DNA from 3 places in the Rossellomorea sp. GQ25 genome. Region 3 is predicted to be linked to each of the others. Evidence: riboswitches for the same ligand, from Rfam matches in the RefSeq annotation. Region 3 holds a riboswitch; each other region holds the start of a gene.

What was found. Region 3 has a riboswitch for S-adenosylmethionine ahead of AC6CIB_RS15810 (2,3-diketo-5-methylthiopentyl-1-phosphate enolase). Riboswitches for the same ligand answer to the same signal wherever they lie in the genome.
Region 1: linked by a shared signal. The riboswitch ahead of mmuP (S-methylmethionine permease) and the one ahead of AC6CIB_RS15810 (2,3-diketo-5-methylthiopentyl-1-phosphate enolase) in region 3 are both predicted to bind S-adenosylmethionine.
Region 2: linked by a shared signal. The riboswitch ahead of AC6CIB_RS04555 (methionine biosynthesis PLP-dependent protein) and the one ahead of AC6CIB_RS15810 (2,3-diketo-5-methylthiopentyl-1-phosphate enolase) in region 3 are both predicted to bind S-adenosylmethionine.

Annotation. Positions count from the first base shown of each region.
Region 1 is NZ_JCAXEQ010000002.1:212,683-217,786, forward strand. Features, by position in the region: gene mmuM (homocysteine S-methyltransferase) at 25-975, opposite strand; gene mmuP (S-methylmethionine permease) at 944-2,356, opposite strand; SAM riboswitch class I at 2,450-2,556, opposite strand; gene AC6CIB_RS06860 (hypothetical protein) at 2,905-3,045, shown strand; gene AC6CIB_RS06865 (cysteine hydrolase family protein) at 3,388-3,960, opposite strand; gene AC6CIB_RS06870 (protein adenylyltransferase SelO) at 4,147-5,104, opposite strand, start outside.
Region 2 is NZ_JCAXEQ010000001.1:830,173-835,276, reverse strand. Features, by position in the region: gene AC6CIB_RS04570 (NUDIX hydrolase) at 1-155, shown strand, start outside; gene AC6CIB_RS04565 (metal-dependent hydrolase) at 254-880, shown strand; T-box leader at 947-1,188, shown strand; gene AC6CIB_RS04560 (tryptophan--tRNA ligase) at 1,249-2,247, shown strand; SAM riboswitch class I at 2,471-2,580, shown strand; gene AC6CIB_RS04555 (methionine biosynthesis PLP-dependent protein) at 2,674-3,795, shown strand; gene metC (cystathionine beta-lyase) at 3,788-4,972, shown strand; gene AC6CIB_RS04545 (bifunctional homocysteine S-methyltransferase/methylenetetrahydrofolate reductase) at 4,989-5,104, shown strand, end outside.
Region 3 is NZ_JCAXEQ010000005.1:30,303-35,406, reverse strand. Features, by position in the region: gene AC6CIB_RS15820 (carbon-nitrogen family hydrolase) at 1-695, opposite strand, end outside; gene AC6CIB_RS15815 (pyridoxal phosphate-dependent aminotransferase) at 817-2,001, shown strand; SAM riboswitch class I at 2,052-2,154, shown strand; gene AC6CIB_RS15810 (2,3-diketo-5-methylthiopentyl-1-phosphate enolase) at 2,268-3,482, shown strand; gene AC6CIB_RS15805 (2-hydroxy-3-keto-5-methylthiopentenyl-1-phosphate phosphatase) at 3,482-4,144, shown strand; gene AC6CIB_RS15800 (methylthioribulose 1-phosphate dehydratase) at 4,141-4,788, shown strand; gene AC6CIB_RS15795 (1,2-dihydroxy-3-keto-5-methylthiopentene dioxygenase) at 4,785-5,104, shown strand, end outside.

The DNA.
Region 1 (5,104 bases), on a different contig from region 3:
GCTTTTGCATGTAAGTGTTATTGTCTATCTCCACCTCTTCGCCAACGCCTCAATATGACCCGGATCCGTTCGGCAGCAACCACCAATGATACGAGCACCTGCCTCGTACCAAATTTCTGATTGCTCATCAAACACGCAACACGCTTCCCCCCCATGCCACGTTTTAGTCTCAGCATTGTAAGCCTCACCAGAATTCGGGTACAGGATGATTGGTTTGTCAGTGTTTCTGCTTAGTACGCTTATCGCTTTATTCGCCGCAGGAATCGGTGCACAATTCACACCAACCGCAGCGATTTGTTCATCATCATTGAACACGCGCGCGCACTCTTCAATTCCCGTTCCATCACTTATCGTCTCTCCATCCTTTAATGAAAAAGACAGCCAGGCACAGGTATCTGGAAATTCTTTCAAAAGAGAAGCGAGCACCTTTGCTTCCTGCAAGGACGGGATGGTTTCGAATGCCAACAAATCAGCACCCGCCTCCACTAATGCCTCGATTCTGGGAAAATGGAAATCTGCTAAATGTTGATCACTTACTCCATAGTTTCCAACGTATTCAGAGCCGTCAGCAAGGTATGCCCCGTAAGGTCCTACAGAACCTGCAACGATTGGTTTCGGCCGATTCGAATTTCCCACCTCTTCCTTCCAAAAGTCATCCCGAGCCTGTTTGGCAAGATAAACCGTTTTCTTGATTAATTCCAGCGCTTCAGGTTTCTCTATTCCGCTCTTTCGAAAACCATTCACCGTTGCCTGGTAGCTGGCTGTAATCGCACAATCGGCTCCTGCACGGAAATAATCAGCATGAACCTTCTCAATCGCTTCCGGCTTTTCAAGGAGTACACGGGCAGACCAAAGGGGATCGTTTAAATCGCAGCCATGGGATTCTAGCTCTGTGGCTAATGCTCCATCTAAAATAAGTGGGGAATGTTTTTGTAAAATAGCCTCAATGGGATTTAGCTTCAGTTGATTCGACATAACCTGTTCCTCTTTTCTTAACGTATTGTGTTAGATAATAGCTTCCATAGCAAAGGGCGATAAACGGGATTCCGCAATAAAGGGCTATCCTCTGAGTGGGATCAAAGGCAATGCCGATACAGGAAGCGAGACAAAGCAGAAATGACGCAATGGGAACGAGTGGATAGAGCGGCGTCCGATAAGCCAGGTCTTTCACATCGTTTCCTTCCCTTATGTACTGTCTTCGAAATAGAAATTGGGCAGCACTAATGCTCATCCACACGATCACCACCGCAAGACCTGAGACCGAAACCAATACGATGTAGACCGTCCCCGGGGCAATGATGCTTGAAAGCAAGGCCAGACCTCCTCCAAGCATGCTGAAAACAATCGCATTGAGAGGGACTCCCCTATCAGTCAATTTGGCAAAAATCGGTGAGATCGTTTGCTTATCAGCCAGTGACCATAGCATTCTGGAAGAAGCATATAGACCAGAGTTTGCCGCTGATAAAATGGCCGTTATGATCACAAAATTCATGATATCGGCTGCGTAAGGGATTCCAATCCGTCCAAGCACCGCTACGAAAGGACTTTCCAATACACCGGCTGACTGGCTCGGTAATAAAGCAGATAATACTACAATCGTCCCTACATAAAAGATGATCAATCTCACAAGAGTGGTGCGGATAGCTTTAGGAATCGATTTTGATGGATTCTCTGTTTCTCCCGCCGCAACCCCGATCAATTCTGTTCCTGAAAAGGCAAAATTCACGGCAAGCATGGTCATCAAGATGGCAAATGCCCCATTCGGAAACAACCCTGAACTTGTGATATTCGAAATAAACGGAGCCGGCTCTGAATGACTGAGAGGGATGAACCCGACGATCGCCCCTGCCCCAATCACAATAAACGCAACAATCGCAATCACTTTTACTAAAGAAAACCAAAATTCAGATTCAGCAAAAAAACGCACTGACAACGCATTAAGTACAAAAATCAACGCAGCAAAGACCGCGCTCCAAATCCATACACTAATCGAAGGAAACCAACGCTGCATCATCAAGCCAGCCGCCGTAAACTCCGACCCCAATGCCACTGTCCATGTCAGCCAATATAACCAGCCCACGGTGTAACCGGTCCCTGGACCAATGAACTTTGTAGCATAACTATGAAAGGATCCTGTCTCCGGCATATGGACAGAAAGCTCGCCTAAACAAAGCATCACAAGATACACCACCAGTGCCCCAATCAAATAAGCAAGGATCGTCCCAAACGGTCCAGCCTGATGAATCGTATACCCCGAACTCAAGAAAAGCCCGGTTCCGATCACCCCTCCAAGAGACAGCATCACCAAATGACGCGTCTTCATCTTTCTTTTAAAACTCTGTCCTGCGTTTTCCATACAAAACACCCTTCCTTCTATATTTATTGCGGAATGGGTGAACAAACAAAAAACGCACCCTAAACGAGTGCGTCACCGACAAATAAAAGATTGCTCCTATCTATCAGGGTTTGAATCACCCGCTGGAATTAGCACAGTATCTTCACAGACCTGTTGCTGCGGCTTCAAAGGGCCAGTCCCTCCACCTCTCTGGATAAGAAAATATTTTGATTTTTTAAAACTTTATCAATATATCGGAATAATGTCAAGACCATGAAATAGATTAGTAGCCCAGCCTATAGTGCATCTGATATCGAGGTTCTTCGTGACGAAGAGTTATCAGAGCATCCATTCGTTTCAAAGGTGGAGCCAGATCTTTTAAGTGAAGTTGTAACAGTCGATGAGCTGATGCAACGGATGAAGGACAAAAGATTCCGAAACCGCAAATGTCGATTATAATATTGGACCAAGGTTTCGTAGCAGGAATCAGAAATTATTTACGATCCGAAATCATGTTTGTTTCTGGCTTACACCTTTCCCTTCGTCCGGTCGACTGTACGGAGAATCAAATGAAGAAAGCAGCTCATGCCATCATGGATTTAGTGAAGCAATCGTACGAAACTGTTGGAAATACGAATGATCTCGACCTTGCACAGAAATTGAAGGCAGAAGGAGTGAAGCGCTCCCGTATCGATAGGAGCGTCATTTGACCATTGACCAGGTTGTCATTACATATCATGAAGCTGGGTATCAGGGAAAAGATGTTTTTTATGTAATCTTTGTTTTGAGCTATGTGAGTACTGATTCCCCCTTCACATAAGAAATCAGATGAGGAATTCAGCTCACTGTCTTTTCTTTTATTTTTCTTATATTTTTTTAAGATACTCATGTACTACCCCTCGGAAACCAAAGTTGTGTATAATTTCTCCTAAAAACCTTTCCCTATACGTAGCCCAAAGGATCTTAAGATACCCTTTTGGTTACGATACCTTATAAAAAAAACCCATTTCATCAGCTTCCTCCTACCTGACAAAATGAGCTTTTCGCTTATTCTACATCCCGTATTTTTTTCGATAAAAATCATGTTTCGGGTGAAACAACTCTTCATCAGAGTTCCTGACATCTGAGAAATGCTCGACATTATAATGGCCATTCAACGCACGGTTATGATGCTGGATGATCTGCTCCGCCTTTAATACAGATGAGTCCGTCGTCGAATGACCATCCGCTACCAGTGTTACATCCAATCCATTAACGGTTGCATATCGAACAGCGGTGTCGATACAATATTCCGTTTGACACCCCATCACTACAACATGCTTAACCTTTTGATCTGTTAAAAAGCTGAGTAGTGGCGTACCATAAAATGAATTTGTGGCTAATTTATCAAACACAACAGCATCGTCTGGAACAAGAATATCCCGGTGAACGAGAAATCCCTCGCCTTTTCCTCCAGCGACATCCTTATCTCTTATGAAAACGATGTGGACTCCCGTATCAGTGGCCTTTTGGATGACCCGATTGATGGTTTCAACCAGCTTTTCCTTTTGATATACGGCTTGTACCTTTCCATTCCCTTCGATCAATTCCTGCTGGGCATCGATCACGAGCAATGCTTGATTCAATAGAAAAACCCCTTTACCTCATTTTTTCCCTCATGCTATATGGTTGAATTTTATTTGGATTCCTTTCCATTCAAACCGCCCCCTTTCTCATCTATCCTTGAATAGTTTCGACTCATCATTGAGAAAATCCTCTGTTCTCAGTAAAAAAGCAGGAAATCCTGTGGGATTCCTGCTACGTGTCATGATTCATGTACCGCAATATGTTTGGTAAGGAAGACTGGATGGTTCTGGGAGTGTCGTGTACTCGCACTGTTCAGTCGTGTACTGGTAAGGATTTTTAAGAACGCCAAGCAACCGTTCCATTACGCTGTAGTCATCATTCTCCACTGCGGCCTCCAATGCTTCCTCCACACGGTGATTCCGGGGGATGACCGCAGGATTTCGTTTTCGCATTAACTCATAGGAAGCTTCTTTCGATTCTTCTTGCCTGCATAATCTTTCCTCCCAGCGTTTTTTCCATTGAGCAAAATCCACCGTTTTAAACAGGTCGATTTCTTCCCCATTGGTTAATACCCGGAACGTATTCGTAAAGTCAGCACGTCTATCTTTCATTAAACCGAGCAGGTCCTGGGCAAGGGATTCGTCCCCTTCTTCTTCGTTGAAAATACCGAGTTTCCCTCTCATTCCGTCGAGCCAGTGAGTTTCATACAGTTTAGGAAATTCCAGCACAGCATCCTGGGCAAGTTTCAGTGATTTTTCTTGTTCATCATGAAGAATCGGCAACAGACTTTCGGCAAATCGGGCAAGGTTCCAACCGGCAATTTGAGGCTGATTTCCGTAGGCATAACGTCCTCCGGTATCAATGGAGCTGAATACCGTTGCCGGGTCATACGTATCCATAAAAGCACATGGTCCATAATCAATGGTTTCTCCACTGATCGTCATATTGTCGGTGTTCATCACCCCATGAATAAATCCAACCATTTGCCACTTGGCAATGAGAGCAGCCTGGCGCTTGATGACTTCTTCTAGCAGGTAAAGATAACGGTTCGGTGTATTCAAACCTTCCGGGTAGTGACGCTCCACTGTATAATCAGCCAGTGCGCGGAGATCTTCTACCGTTCCAAATTTGGAAGCAAACTGAAAAGTACCAACGCGAAGATGACTTGCAGCTACGCGGGTCAGGATCGCACCTTGCTGTTCC
Region 2 (5,104 bases), on a different contig from region 3:
AACAAACGAAAGCGGAAATCAAAGTAGAAGGATTTCTTGTTAAGGAAACAGGAAAAAAGGACTTCCTTAAGCAAAGGGTGAGTTACCATCACTTTGTTCCACATGAAAGGTCCTATCTTCTTGAAATTATTGAGCGCATATCGGCTCATCTTTAGGAAATTAATTCGTACTTCCCATGGTCAATATGGATAATAAAGGCTATTATAGTAATCTAGTTACATATATAATGAGATAAGAGAGTAGGAGGACACACTTGAACGGCACAGCACATATGGCAATTGGAGCAGCAACAGGATTTATCGTGGCCAACTCATTTGGAACTGGTCCTGACATAACGGCCGCACTTGTGGCAATAGGCGGGGTATCCGGACTCATGCCTGATATGGATATTGACGGAAAGCTTAGTAACAAGGTTACTTTTTCACCAAAAATGATCAGAGCAGTGGCACAAATCATTGGTTTTTTAATGATGATATACAGCTATCTTGAAGGAATTGGGAAAGAACGATGGCTTGGTATTGGATATGGTGCAGGAATGATGATTCTCTCCAGTTTCATTACCCAGAGAAGAATGCTGATGATTACCGGCATCGGTGTGACTGCATGCGGTTGGCAGCTGAATGAAACGTGGTTATGGTTGTTAGGTATTTATATTTTCATTGCCTCATTCGTTTCACATCGCAGTTATACTCACTCTTTTCTTGGAATTGTATATTACGGCATGATTGCTCATTATCTAGAGTCTTCTTTAATGATTGAGGGAGTATTTGAAGCATGTGTAATCGGGTATGCCAGTCATCTGATCGCGGATATGAAATTTCTCCCTTTTAATAAGAGAGGCATAAAGCTTTTCCTTCCCCTTTCATCCAAAGAAATCTAAAATGTGTTTACACCTACTTGACCATTATTTCCCGATACATTAAAATAATGGAAACACATTAAATAGTTAAATGCGATGAGGAAGAAGAGTAGACGAACGAAACATTTCAGAGAGCTGATGGCTGGTGAGAATCAGTATGGTGAAATCGTTGAATGGGCTTTTGAGCATCCAAGCTGAAAATAAGTAGGTTATGGCGAAGGGTCTCACCGATAAAAGAGACGATGTATCGAAGGCGACTTCTGTACAGATGAGTGCGTTTACACAATGTAAGCGAATGAAGGTGGCACCACGGGTTTCTCGTCCTTTTTCAGAGGATGAGAAGCCCTTTTTGTGTTTATTTTTATTATTTTTCAGCGGAGGGAATTGTTATGAAAAAACAAGTTCTGACTGGTATTAAACCAACAGGCCGTATTCATTTAGGGAATTATATTGGTGCAATCAAACCGGCATTACGATTGGCAGAGAATCAATCCTACAACACAGCTTATTTTGTAGCGGATTATCATGGTTTAACAAAAATACATGATCCGCATGAAATGAAACAACTATCTTATGGAGTGGCCGCAGCTTGGTTAGCATTAGGATTGAATCCTGAGAGGGCGGTCTTTTACCGTCAATCCGATGTACCTGAAATCTTTGAATTGAGCTGGATCCTGTCTTGTTTTGCACCTAAAGGATTAATGAATCGCGCCCATGCATATAAATCAATGGTTGAAGAAAATCATTCCGCGGGCAGGGAGGTGGATGCGGGCGTCAACATGGGATTATTCACCTACCCGATCTTGATGGCGGCAGATATCCTTCTATTCCAAACAGAACTGGTTCCTGTTGGGAAAGATCAAATTCAGCATGTTGAAATTGCAAGGGATATAGCAGAAACCTTTAATAAGCAATATGGAGAAACATTTGTCATCCCTGAATATATCATTCAAAAAGAAACTGCCGTTCTCCCTGGACTAGACGGTCGTAAGATGAGTAAAAGTTATAACAACACCATTCCATTATTTGAAGAACCAAAAAAGCTTCAAAAATTAATCAATAAAATCAAAACAGATTCTTCATCCCCGGAAGAGCCTAAGGATTCTGATTCATCAATCATATTTTCGCTCTATAAAGAATTTGCTACATCCGATCAAGTTGAAGAATTGAGAAGGAGATTTCAAGGAGGAATAGGATGGGGAGAAGCGAAAAAAGAGCTCTTTCAAGTCATGAATTCCTTTATCGAAGAACCGCGATCCAAATATGAAGAACTAATAGCACACCCCCAAAGGCTGGATGCCATTTTACAAGAAGGAGCCGAAAAAGCAAGAGAAAAAACGATTCCATTTATGAAGGAAATTAAAAGAAAAATAGGGATTTTTCATTAAATAAAAAATCGCTCTGTTAAGTTTTGTTGAATCCAATCTTTCATCTGCCGTTTGATTGGAGTGGAATGTGTGCGCCTCCTGCGGAATAGAGGGAGACGAAAAATGCCTCAAAAAAAGGCGTCACTACGTAAATTTTATTTTCGAATAATTCATAATTCTCATTGACATTTGTTCTCCTATGTTATAAGTTATGGGAAAGTTATTTTTCACAATATCATATAGTTTCTTATCAAGAGAGGTAGAGGGACTGGCCCGAAGACACCTCAGCAACCAGCCAAAGTTATAGGTATGGTGCTAATTCCAGCAAGTTGATGTCAACTTGGACGATAAGAGGGAGAACGAACGTACAAAACCTTCTTATTTTCATAAGAAGGTTTTTTTGTTTTTTCCCTTTTCGTTTTCAAGAAAGAAAAGGAGAGAAGAATATTGAAAAAACATATTGATACTTTGCTTGTCCAGGCAGGTAATCGGAAGGATCCTGCAACGGGTGCCGTCAGCCTGCCCATTCATCTATCGACAGCTTATGAACATAAAGGGATCGGCCAATCGACAGGCTATGATTACACGAGAACTGGAAATCCAACACGCAGCACCTTAGAGGAAGCTCTTACTCTATTGGAGGAGGGGTACAGAGGATTTGCCTTCAGTTCGGGGATGGCCGCGATTCAGGCAATCCTTGGCTTATTCTCAAGCGGGGATGAATTGATTGTATCGAAAGACCTTTACGGCGGAAGCTACCGTTTATTCCTACAGTATGAAGCGCAATATAGTATCAAATTTCATTTTGTTGACACAAGTGATGCTGGCTCCATAGAAGAACAAATTTCTAACAGAACCAAGGCCATTTTCCTTGAAACGCCAACCAATCCATTGATGAATGAAGCAAGTATTTCTGAGGTTGCTGGAATTGCCAAGCATAACGGATTGCTTTTAATTGTTGATAATACCTTCTACACCCCTGTTCTGCAAAAGCCTCTCACTGAGGGAGCAGACATTGTTATTCACAGCGCCACGAAATACTTAGGGGGCCATAATGACGTGCTGGCAGGTGTGGTGATCGTAAACACAGAGGAGTTGGCGGAAAAAATCTATACCATTCAAAATTCAATCGGCGCGGTTCTCGCACCATTTGATTGTTGGCTCTTATTAAGAGGGATGAAAACCCTTAGTCTCAGAATGGCTCAGCATGAAAAAAACGCAAGAAAACTAGCAAAATATCTTGAAGAGCATGAATGTGTAACGGACGTTTTATATCCGGGAAAAGGCGGCATGCTTTCCTTTCGTATCGCAAAGGAAGAATGGGTTGCTCCCTTTCTCCGCCACTTAAAAGTTATTACGTTTGCTGAAAGTTTAGGAGGGGTTGAAAGCTTTATCACCTATCCCGCTACCCAAACACATGCAGACATTCCTGTAGATGAACGAAATAAGTTGGGTATCTGCAACAGACTCCTGCGGTTTTCTGTAGGGATTGAATTTATTGATGACCTGATTGAAGACTTGGAGAATGTTTTTCATCAAATGGAAAAAGAGGTGCTTACGTATGAGTAAAAAACCATTTTCACTTCAAACGTCACTCATTCATTCTCACGGATTTGATAAAGAGACAGGAGCGGTCTCTACGCCGATTCAACATGCAACAACCTTTCATCAACAGGATTTTGATCAATATGGAACGTATGACTACAGCCGTTCGGGAAATCCGACGAGGGAAACCGTTGAAGAAACGATCGCCGAATTGGAAGGCGGGATAAGGGGCTTTGCCTTTTCATCCGGAATGGCGGCAATCTCCACAAGCTTCTTATTATTGTCGAGTGGAGACCACGTTCTCGTATCAGAAGAAGTGTACGGTGGGACATACAGAATGATTACCGAGGTCCTCACTAAGTTTGGGATTGAATACTCATTTGTGAACATGAAGGATTTACATGAAGTGGCTTGTTCAATCAAGCACAATACGAAAGTGATTTATATGGAGACACCATCCAATCCGCTTTTGAATATCACCGATATTGAAGGAGTCGTTAAGCTTGCCAAGGCGAATGGATGTTTAACGTTTCTTGATAATACATTCATGACCCCCCTGTTGCAAAGACCGATCAGTCTAGGGGTAGATGTTGTTCTCCACAGCGCCACGAAGTTTCTTGCCGGACATAGTGATGTCTTGGCAGGGCTTGCCGTAACGGGAAATGAAGAGATTGCCAGGAAACTTGCATTCCTGCAGAATTCGTTCGGTGCGGTCCTCGGAGTTCAGGATTGCTGGCTGCTCTTAAGAGGGCTGAAAACATTGCATGTAAGATTGAAGGAATCATCAGAATCGGCTTATAAGATTGCGGGCTTCTTAGAAAAGAGAAAGGAAGTAGAAGAAGTGTATTACCCTGGCTTGAGCTATCACCCCGGTCGTGAAATTCAAGTTCGACAAGCGGAGGGTCCCGGTGCGGTTCTTTCCTTCCGATTAAAAGGGGAAGAGGAAGTGAAGCAACTCATACAAAATGTAAACATCCCGGTATTCGCCGTAAGTTTAGGAGCTGTTGAATCAATTCTATCCTATCCATCAAGGATGTCACATGCTTCTATGCCAAAAGCGGAGCGGGAAAGAAGAGGTATTACAGATGGTTTATTGCGATTATCAGTAGGACTTGAAAACGTGGATGAATTAATTAACGATCTTCAAAACGGTTTAGATAGTATAAAAAAGATCAATCGAAACAACGTGATAAATTTATAAAAAAGGAGGGAATGTCATGAAGCCGTTGCTAGAAGCACTGAAAGAAAGAGTATTAATTGCAGATGGGGCCATTGGAACGTTGTTGTATTCATATGGAGTGGACAGATGCTTTGAAGAACTAAACCTTTCTCA
Region 3 (5,104 bases):
AATTCTTCATTTTGTGACCCTTTTGAAAGAATTTCTCCCCATGGATCAATGATGAGGGAACAACCGCCAAATTCATTGTTCGGGTCGCTTCCCACCCGGTTGCAGGCGATCACGAAGCATTGATTTTCAATCGCTCTTGCCCTTAAGAGGGTCTGCCAGTGATCAATTCGTGCTGCAGGCCACTCTGCTACGACAAAAACAACCTTGGCACCTAGTAGAACTTGTTTTCTGAACCATTCCGGGAAACGGATGTCGTAACAAATCAATCCCGCCATCTCTGTGTCTTGAAGGGTGAAGATGCCATCTTCATGCCCAGGAAGTAAATAATGATGTTCATCCATTAGCTTAAACAAGTGAAGCTTCGAATACTTTTTCACCAACTCGCCTTTTGAATTCGTAACTAAAAGGGTATTGGACACCCCATCCTGCGTTTTCTGTGCAATAGAACCACCTACAATATGAATAGAATATTTCTTTGATAGGGCAGACAGGAAGGAGATTGAATCTTTTGCTCCTTCATCAGCGATTTCCTCCATTCTTGTAAGGTCATATCCAGTCGTCCACAGTTCAGGGAGTACAACCGTATCACAGCCTTCGTCACACGCTCTTTTAACCCATTGTTCTACTTTTTGCTTGTTTTTTTCGGGATCCCCGAACACAATATCCATTTGTGCAAGACCTATCTTTTGAATCATTTCTTTCACCTCATTATGGACTTTTGGAATTTATTCCTTTACATTCTTTATTTTCCGTTATATCATTTGTGACTAGAATTTGAAAGTAATTAATTTTCAAAAAAATGTAGTGGGTGAGTGTATGAAAACCTTTAGTAAGGCAAAACGATTAGATTTATTACCTGAACAATTTTTCGCATCCCTCGCGGAAACAGTGAATGCTGTGGTCAAAGAGGGACATGATGTCATTAATTTGGGCCAGGGAAATCCGGATCAACCGACTCCTCCACATATTGTGGAAAAACTGACAGAAGCAGCAGCTTCCCCGTCCAATCATAAGTATCCTCCATTTCGCGGCTTATCGTCCTTTAAAGAGGCGATTGCTGCTTTCTACCTTCGTGAATATGGTGTGGAATTAGACCCGGAAACAGAGGTAGCTGTGCTGTTCGGAGGAAAGGCAGGGTTAGTTGAAATCCCTCAATGTTTATTGAATCCTGGTGATGAGGTATTGGTGCCCGATCCCGGTTATCCTGATTATTTATCAGGGGTGGCATTGGCAGAAGCACGTATGATTAAAATGCCTCTACGAGAGAAAAATGGATTTCTGCCTGATTATCGTGAACACTCTCGTAATGAGCTGGAAAATGCGAAGCTAATGTTTCTGAATTACCCTAATAACCCTACTGGAGCGATCGCCACAAAATCATTCTTTGAAGAAACAGTCACTCTTGCCAATCAGCATGATATTTGTGTTGTACATGATTTTGCCTATGGAGCTATAGGGTTTGATGGAAATAAGCCCATAAGCTTCTTGGAAACAAAAGGAGCAAAAGATGTGGGGATTGAGATTTATACATTATCGAAAACGTATAATATGGCTGGCTGGAGAGTGGGGTTTGCAGTAGGGAATAAGAGTGTCATAGAAGCGATCAACCTCCTCCAAGATCACTTATATGTGAGTCTGTTCGGTGCTATTCAAGAAGCGGCTACCACTGCCCTTTTAAGTTCCCAGGAATGCGTACATGAGCTTGTTTCAACATACGAAGAAAGAAGAAAACTATTAATCTCCGGACTTCAGGAAATAGGGTGGGATGTAAAAGCTCCACAAGGTTCCTTCTTTGCTTGGTTAAAAGTACCTGAGGGATTCACCTCTGTAGAGTTCTCTACTTATTTACTTGAAAAAATCAAAGTCGCTGTAGCCCCGGGAGTTGGCTTTGGAGAATTCGGAGAAGGGTATGTACGTGTAGGACTATTAACCACAAACGAGCGGATAAAAGAAGCGATTTCGCGTATTGAAAATTTAGAATTATTCCATAAAAGGGATTGACAGAAGTTGAAATTGGTGCAATAATCCAACTGAAATAATGAATAATGAAATTCTTATCAAGAGCAGGCGGAGGGACCAGCCCTATGAAGCCCGGCAACCGACTTATTCAAGCACGGTGCTAATTCTTGCAGCAATAATGCTGACAGATAAGAAAGAGTGACTTTATCAAACCTCTTCTTATTTGGAAGAGGTTTTTTGTTTACCCGGGCTTATGAAATCAACATGCGGATAAGAATAGCATGTTTTCAAAAGGAGGCAGGACAACAATGAGTGAAGTGATAGCCACATATGAACTAAAGGGAAAGAGTGGTTCATTCGAGAAAAAGGCAGAGGGAATCGCCCTGGGATTGACGGTCGGTTCATGGACGGACTTACCGCTCCTGGAACAGGATCAATTGCGCAAGTACAAGGGGAGAGTCGTTTCTGTGAAAGAGTGGGAGGGTAAAAATGGACCCAGAGGTAAGGTGCAAATTGGCTATCCCGGTCATAATTATTCAAATGATATCCCAGCCATCCTTACTACGGTATTCGGCAAGCTTTCCCTGGATGGTGAAGTGAAATTAGTAGATATAGAGTTTTCCAGTGACTTAAAAAAAGCCTATCCTGGGCCACGGTTTGGAATAGAAGGAATCAGGGAGCTAACAGGTGTACAAGAAAGACCCCTGTTAATGAGCATCTTTAAAGGCGTAATCGGCAGGGATCTTACCTACCTTGAAACTCAATTAAGGGCACAGGCTCTAGGGGGAGTCGACGTAGTAAAAGACGATGAGATTCTCTTTGATAATTCACTAACACCTTTCACTGAGAGGATCAATATAGGGAAAAGAGTGTTATACGAGCTGTTTGAAGAGACAGGTAAGAAAACGTTGTATGCTGTAAACCTAACAGGAAGGACTTCAGAATTACGTGATAAAGCAAGAAAAGCACGTGAGCTTGGAGCCCATGCCCTTTTATTCAATGTGTTTTCATACGGCCTGGATGTTCTCCAGGAATTGAGGGAGGACCCTGAGATCGGATTGCCGATTATGGCCCACCCTGCATTTGCAGGTGCTGTTGCTTCATCTCCTGCACATGGTGTGAGCTATTCTTTATGGTTAGGGAAATTCTTACGAATGGCCGGAGCTGATTTTTCTTTATTTCCATCTCCATACGGAACTGTCGCATTAGATAAGAACCAAGTCCTGTCGCTCAGTCATGAGTTAACAAAGGATGACGATCAACTAAGAAGATCATTGCCCGTACCGTCAGCTGGCATTCATCCTGCGCTTGTACCGCTTTTGATGAAGGATTTTGGTTTAGACTGTGTCATTAATGCAGGTGGTGGCATCCATGGCCATTCAGATGGGGCAATTGGAGGGGGAAAGGCATTCGTCCAAGCAATTGAAGCAGTTTTAAGAGGAGAGTCTCTGACAGATGCTGCAGATACCCATAGTGAGCTTCGTAAAGCACTATCCCTATGGGGAGAGGAGGTAAAGGTATAGTGACGCGTCCGATCATTTTCTGTGATTTTGATGGCACGATTACAGAAACCGATAATATCATCTCGTTAATGAAATCCTTTGCTTCTCCAGAATGGGAACCTATCAAAGACGACATCTTAAATCAGTCGATTTCCATTAAAGAAGGAGTCAGCAAGCTGTTTTCACTTATTCCTTCATCACAGAAAGAGGAAATGATTCAGTATCTATTAGACACAGCAGTCATACGTAAAGGGTTTAAGGAATTTGTAGATTATACAAAAAAACATGAGATTCCTTTGTATATCGTTAGCGGTGGAATCGACTTCTTTGTTCATCCTTTACTAAAAGAATATGGGCCTTTTAATGGGGTTTATTGTAATAAAGCAAACTTTAACGACTCAACCATAACGCTTCATTGGCCATATCCATGTGACGATCACTGTGAAAATAAAGGATGTGGGTGCTGCAAGCCTTCCATCTTGAGAATGTTGTCTTTAACAGAAGATACAGAGGTCATTGTGATAGGGGATTCTGTCACTGATATCGAAATGGCAAAGCTTGGAGATACTGTGATCGCCAGAGACTATTTGGCACATACATGCGAAGAAAAAGGAATTCTCTATCATCCGTTTGAATCCTTTCACGATTGCTTGGACGTCATTGAAAAAGGAGTGAAAATATGAATTCCTATCAATCTCAATGGAAAGAACTCGCTGATATTAAAAGGGAACTGGCAGCCAGGGATTGGTTTATGGGAACGAGCGGGAACCTTGCGATACGAGTGAGTTCTTTACCTGCTACTTTCCTGGTAACGGCAAGTGGAAAGGATAAAAGGAAGCAAACCGATAAAGATTTCCTGCTCGTGAATGCTCGTGGTGAGGCCATCGAGGATACTCCTTTACGACCATCTGCCGAAACATTGCTGCACAGTCATGTTTTCACAGAAAGTTCAGCAGGTTGCAGCTTACATGTCCATACTGTTGCCAATAATGTGATTAGTGAATTGTATGGGGATGAAGGTGTCGTCACATTTAGAAACCAAGAATTAATTAAAGCGTGGGATAAATGGAAGGAAGATGATTCTTTAACCATTCCAATTATTCGTAATCATGCACATATCCCGACGCTTGCCGAGGAGTTTCAGTCCTTTATTAAAGCAGACAAAGGGGCAGTGCTCATTCGCAACCACGGGATTACGGTATGGGGACGAACCGGTTTTGAAGCTAAGAAACTATTAGAAGCTTGTGAGTTTATGTTTCAATATCAACTCACTCTTTTATCCTTAACGAACACGAGATCATTTACTAAAGGAGGAGTCAGATTATGACGACAATCAAAATCCAAGGGAAAAACCAAGTCATTGATAATCAGGAAGAAGTAGTGAAGTATTTAAGTGAACAAGGAGTCATTTATGAGCATTGGAAAATCGAAAAGCTGGACGAAGGACTAAGGGACCAATACGCTTTAACCGAAGATGATAAAGCGGAAATTCTGTCTACTTTTAAAGAGGAGATTGAAAATATTTCAGAGCGAAGAGGATATCAGGCTTGGGATGTGATTTCCCTTTCCGAGCGCACACCAAATCTTGAAGAGCTTTTAAAGAATTTCCAACAGGAGCATCATCACACAGATGATGAAGTCCG